DNA from 2 places in the Fictibacillus sp. KU28468 genome. Region 2 is predicted to be linked to the other one. Evidence: riboswitches for the same ligand, from Rfam matches in the RefSeq annotation. Region 2 holds a riboswitch; the other holds the start of a gene.
What was found. A riboswitch is a leader RNA that binds a small molecule or an ion and turns the genes downstream of it on or off. The one in region 2 is predicted to bind cobalamin.
Positions count from the first base shown of each region.

Region 1 (3,135 bases), 120 kb from region 2:
AATACATCCATTACAACCTTTTGGAAAGGGGAAGCAAATGAGTGTAGAAGATCATAAAAGACAGGCTCCTTCTTCTGTCTGCTGCAAAATTATTACTGTGAGTGATACGAGAACAGAAGAAACCGATCGCAGCGGCACCCTTATAAAAGAGGAGTTAACGCTGAACGGCCATACAGTGGGAGACTATGTAATTGTAAAAGATGAGCGAGAGGAAATTGAATCTGCTGTCTTGGCTGGGTGTGAAGCAAGTAATATCCAGGCTATTTTAATTAATGGCGGGACTGGCATTGCTGCCAGGGATGTTACCATTGAAACGCTAAAACCATTGTTTACAAAGGAAATTACAGGTTTTGGCGAGCTTTTCAGGATGTTAAGTTATACCGAGGATATTGGATCTGCAGCCATTCTGAGCAGAGCAGCGGCAGGAGTTGTTGGCTCCACAGCGGTTTTTGCAATGCCCGGATCTACAGGAGCGGCAGCTTTAGCCATGAAAAAGCTGATTCTCCCCGAGGTCTCTCATGTCATTCGGGAAATCAATAAAGATTTATAAAGAAGAAAAACAAGTCAGATCTTCCGTTTAGTGGTCATAAATGTATACTCTATCCAATAAATTTCAGTAAAGAGCCATGGATGCTGAAACTATTTAATTGGATCCACGTATACTATACTATGAAAACGCTTTAACGGGAGGAAATGATGGGCGGATTATTGCGGAAGGCCGTTGAAGAGAGGAAGAATTTCCTTATTCAGATGCTAAAGAAAAACGGGATAAGCAAAGAAGTGGAAGCAGAGCTTTCCACATGGCCATTGACTGAATTGGAAGAAGAATATAAAAGCTGGCTTTTTCAGCAAAATTATGGGATGGACCCTGGCAAAATAAGTTTAAATAAAACACAGTGAGGGAATAGACAATAGAACGTATGTGTCCTTCTTAGGGCTTTTTTTTTGTGATGGCTTATTACTGCTCATCTATTTTATTTTTTGTTATAGTAGAAAAGAACGGCTGCATTTTATGGTTAAAGGAGATCACAGCATGAACATAGCTTTTTATCTATTGCCTAAAGAAGAGGTTAAATATTTGAATCCTGAATCGACCATCAGGCAGGCATTGGAGAAGCTTTCTTATCACAAATATACATCTGTTCCCCTTGTTTCAGAGGAAGGGCAGTATGTCGGTACGCTCACAGAAGGGGATCTGCTTTGGAAATTGAAAGAAGCGTTCGACCTTGGCTTCTACGATGTGGTGAAAACAAAACTGAAGGATGTTCCACAGCGTGTGAACAACATCTCAGTATCAATCAATTCAAATATGGAAGATTTAATTACGTTGGCAACTGACCAGAACTTTATTCCGGTAACTGACGACGACGGGCATTTTATTGGGATTATCCGCCGCCGGGACATCATTAAGTACTGCGCAAATACAATATGGAATAACAAAATAAATGAAAACTAGGTGTTGACAAATACTATATTTAGTGTGAAAGTAAATATATTAAACTAAATATAGTATTTGAAACAAGAGGTGTCTAGTAAGACTTAATAGGGAATCCGGTAAAACAATCCGGAGCTGTCCCCGCAACTGTCATGTGGACGAAATGAGAATCCACTGTGTAAGAAACGCGCACGATCGTGTGGCTTTTACATGGGAAGGCTCAGAGTAGGAGGAAGCATTAGCCAGTAGACCTGCCTTTTTGTTTCACGATTTTGATTCTTCGGGGATTGAGAAGCAAAAACGGCACACTTTACTGCTATTTTTGATTCTTATAACTCGTGTCGTTTTTTTAGGCTCATCCACTGGATGGGCCTTTTTATTTTGCGGATTTTTAGAGGAGGAGATTTGACTTTGGTTATAGCAGGCGGAACAGATCATCTTGTTATGAATTGGCTGGATGAAATTCTATTGGGCTTTCCCCAGCTTGATAAAAAGGAAGAGTATACAGAACAGGTAGGCTATTATGCTGATAAAAGCAGTTCTCAAACAGAAGCGATGAATATGGCTATTTTGCATGCACTTGAAAGAATTTCAATGCATGAGCCGGATTGGACCTTCGTCGCAGGAAGAATTCATCTTAAAAAAATCTACTCGGATGCAGTAAAAAACAGGGGGAGACAAGGAGTTCATGGATATGGCCACTTCTATGGATTAATTCGTACACTGACAGACAAAGGAATCTATGATAAGAACCTGTTAAGCAGCTATTCACCAGAAGAAATAGATGAGCTTGAAGCGATGATTGTCCCTCAAAGGGATGAACTTTTTACATATATAGGACTTCGTACATTGGCTGACCGTTATCTTGCCAAATCGCATGAAGGCAAAGTGTTTGAATTGCCTCAGGAACGTTTTATGATCATCGCGATGTCCTTGATGTTCAACGAACCTTCAGACCGCCGCATGGAGCTGATTAAAGAAGCGTACTGGGCAATGTCGAACCTGTATATGACCGTGGCAACTCCTACACTTGCCAATGCGGGTAAAAGCTATGGCCAGCTGTCAAGCTGCTTCATCGATACGATGGATGACAGCCTTCGAGGAATCTATGATTCTACAACAGATGCAGCAACGCTCTCGAAAGGCGGAGGCGGGATCTCCGTTTACCTTGGCAAGATCAGAAGCCTTGGTTCAGAAATAAGAGGATTCAAGGGCAATTCATCGGGCATTATTCCATGGGCGAAGCTGTTGAACCAGACAGCGGTCAGTGTCGATCAGCTTGGACAGAGAAAGGGAGCTATCGCCATCTACTACAATGTGTTCGGCAAAGATCTTTTTTCCTTTCTTGACGCCAAGCTGAATAATGGTGACGAACGGCAGCGGGTTCATGACCTGTTTTTGGGCCTCTGCGTTCCGGATTTATTTATGGAAAAGGCAGAGTCTAGAGAAGACTGGTATCTGTTTGATCCTTATACGGTAAAAAAAGTGATGGGCTATGAACTGGATGATTTTTTTGATGAAGAACCCGGCAAAGGCAGTTTCCGCGATAAATATGATGAGTGCGTTGCCGCAGCCGAACAAGGGCTTTTGGGTGAAAAAGGTTCAGGAGGCTATGACGTTGTATCAGCCATTGAAATTTTTAAAAGAATCATGAAAAGCCAGCTGGAAACGGGAGTTCCGTATATGTTTTACCGGGACAC
Region 1 covers NZ_CP110666.1:2,922,137-2,925,271, reverse strand. Annotated here, with positions in the region: gene OKX00_RS15150 (MogA/MoaB family molybdenum cofactor biosynthesis protein) at 38-550, shown strand; gene OKX00_RS15145 (Fur-regulated basic protein FbpA) at 697-900, shown strand; gene OKX00_RS15140 (CBS domain-containing protein) at 1,034-1,456, shown strand; cobalamin riboswitch at 1,507-1,709, shown strand; gene OKX00_RS15135 (ribonucleoside-diphosphate reductase subunit alpha) at 1,880-3,135, shown strand, end outside.
Region 1: another riboswitch for cobalamin. It lies ahead of OKX00_RS15135 (ribonucleoside-diphosphate reductase subunit alpha); the one in region 2 lies ahead of metE (5-methyltetrahydropteroyltriglutamate--homocysteine S-methyltransferase).

Region 2 (3,135 bases):
GTCTGAAGCTCTTCGGATTGTGCTTGAAGTTCTTCTGTCATCGCCTGAGATTCTTTCAGCAGGCGGACAATTTCCATTCTGCCAATCACACTGTCGATGGTCAGGCCAAAAGTTTTTGTTGCGTTTTCGATCAGCTCAATGTGCTGTTCTGTAAATGTGTCAAGTGAAGCAAGTTCCAAAACTGCGATCACTTCCTGCTCATTCAGAACAGGGGCAATCAGCAAGCTCTTAGGACGAACTTCTCCAAGCCCTGTACCAATGACTTGATAATCCGCGGGCAGCCTGTCCACCACAAGGATGCGTTTCTCAGACACACATTGCCCGATAAGGCCTTCCCCCTGTTTAAACGCCTCTCGCCCTGGTTCTCCGATAGGCTCTGAAAACGAACCTTTTTTAACGTATCGGGATTGTTCTCCGCTCCCTTCCCGGATATAGAGAGCACCCATGGAGGCCTGCGTTAAGTGGGCAACACCTGTAACAAATTTCTCTCCCAGCACTTTAATCGTAGATGTTCCCTGATATCTTTCGACTACCTGATTCGTGCTGGACTGCAGCCATTCCCTCTGCTCAACTTTATCAAGCAGTTCATTGGTCGCTTCAGCCAGGTCTTTGATTTCATCTTTCGTTTTTACATGTATGCGCTGGGTAACGTCACCGTTAGATGACATAGCCGTAATGGAACTTACAACAGCCTTAATGGTATTAATGATCGAGCCTGAAACAAAAGACGCAATAAGTGATGAAACAGCCACAACAATAACCAATAAAGAAAAGAGCCCTGTTTTCAGGAATTTGTTCTGCTCGTCAAGCCTGTCCGCCCGTTCTTTCGTCAAGCCTTTTTCAGTGGTTCTGAACGTGTCAAACTGGCTGCGGATCTGTTCTACACTTTGGCTGCCTACATCTTTTTTAATGAGAGAGAGAACTTCTCCATCCTTGTTTTCCTTCTTCAGCTGAATCGACGGATTTCCTGTTTTCTGGAGCCAATTGTGAATGGATTTATTAATTTCCTCGAGCCTATTTTGCTGTGCTGGATTATCGGCAATCAGCCCATAGAGCTTTTTATAATCGTTTTCCAAACTGTTCATTGCCAGGTTAAAGGGTTTAAGATAGCTCTCATCCCCGGTAATAATAAAACCGCGCTGCCCGTTTTCCATATCGAGAACCTGCTTTTCAATCTCGTTTGTCAGCGAATGAATTTCTATGTCATGATTAATAATAAAATTCCGCTCTTTTTGCATAGAGGCAATCTGATTATTTACTGCTACTATTGATACGATCAGACAAAGAATAATCACTAGATATCCAGCAAAAATTTTTGCGCGGATTCCAAATCTGTTTCTCCCTATCATTCTATCATCCTGCCTTTATTATTTTCATAGTTATCCACCTTTATTATAAACAACATTTACCTATATAGATAGCTGGAAGTAAAGTAATTCCACATCTTCTCTCTGCTTTTGATGCGTTGACTTCCTATTTTAGATATGATAGGCTTGTCTAAATTTTCAAAATCAAATTACATAATAGTGGAGACAAGGTTCCATTGCACAAATGCAATGGATGAAAAAGGGAAGCCCGGTGAAAATCCGGCACGGTCCCGCCACTGTAAAAGGAAACGAGCTCATAATGACCACTGGCCAGCAGGTTGGGAAGGGATGCAGCTCGGTATATAACCCTTGAGTCAGGAGACCTGCCTTGTTTCAACAACACTGTTTTAACCTACGGGAGATAGGGAGGTGTTAGATTCTTGCATACAATGGGGTTTACTCTACCCTTTTTCAGGCATTTCTAACGTTCTGTCACTGGCGTTGGGAATGCTTTTTTGTTTTTATTGCCATATTTAGTATCTAAAAGAATGGAGAGATGACACATGAAAACGAGCAACTTGGGATATCCCCGTATCGGCAGCAATCGGGAGTGGAAAAGAGCACTGGAAGCATTTTGGAAAGGAGAACTGACGGAAGCCAGTTTTCTGCAGCAGATGGAACAGATCAGGCTTGCAAATCTGCAAAAGCAAAAAGACATGGGCATAGATATTATTCCAGTCAATGATTTTACACTTTATGATCACATGCTCGATATGTCAGTGATGTTCGGGCTGGTGCCAAAAAGATTTGAAGCAGTGGAAAATCCTCTCTCCCTTTACTTTGGCATGGCAAGAGGAAAACAAGAAGCCGTTGCGTGTGAAATGACCAAATGGTTTAACACAAACTACCATTATATCGTGCCGGAATGGGAAGACCGTGCGCCGAGGTTAGTGGAAAACAGGCCTCTTACCGCTTACAAGGAAGCAAAGGAGAAGCTTGGGATTGAAGGAAAACCGGTTATTGTCGGGCCTGTTACTTTTATAAAATGTGCAAAAGGATACCTTCCCGAACAGGAAGACACGCTGCTTTCCCAACTTGTCCCGTTATACTGCCGAATTCTTCAGGAACTGGAACAGGCGGGCGCCCAATGGATTCAAATCGACGAGCCCATTCTCGTTACTTCCCTATCCAAAGAAGAACTATCAGTATCCAAGAAAATCTATGAACAGTTCCATAAAGCCGCTTCCGGTCTTAATATTATGCTGCAGACGTACTTTGAGAGCGCAGAGCATTACAAAGAAATCATTCAGTTCCCTGTCCAGGGGATCGGACTGGATTTTGTCCATGGCGAAAAAACACTGGATGAGATGCGTCTGCATGGGTTCCCAGAGGATAAAGTGCTGGGTGCAGGCATACTTGACGGCAGAAATATATGGCGTGCTAATTTGAGCCAAAAGCAAGAGCTTATACTCCAGCTTGAAGAACTGGCTGCATCCGAACGAATATGGATCCAGCCCTCCTGCAGCTTGCTTCATGTCCCTGTTTCAGCCAAACACGAACATTCCCTTCCGCAAGAACTATACAACAGTCTTGCCTTTGCTGACGAAAAACTGGAAGAACTGCGATTGCTGTCATCACCTTCGCAACAAGAAGCAATAAAGAAGTATGATGATGCTCTTTACTTGCTAAACAGCTCTCCGGCAAGAAACCGGACGGAGGTTTTATGGGAGGTTGAAAAAGCTCAAGGCAAAGACCTCAAGCGGAATCAGCCTTACATGAACAGAAAACAAAAACAGCAGGAAGTTTGGAACCTCCCTCTCCTCCCTAC
Region 2 covers NZ_CP110666.1:3,043,127-3,046,261, forward strand. Annotated here, with positions in the region: gene OKX00_RS15825 (CHASE3 domain-containing protein) at 1-1,349, opposite strand, end outside; cobalamin riboswitch at 1,519-1,713, shown strand; gene metE (5-methyltetrahydropteroyltriglutamate--homocysteine S-methyltransferase) at 1,871-3,135, shown strand, end outside.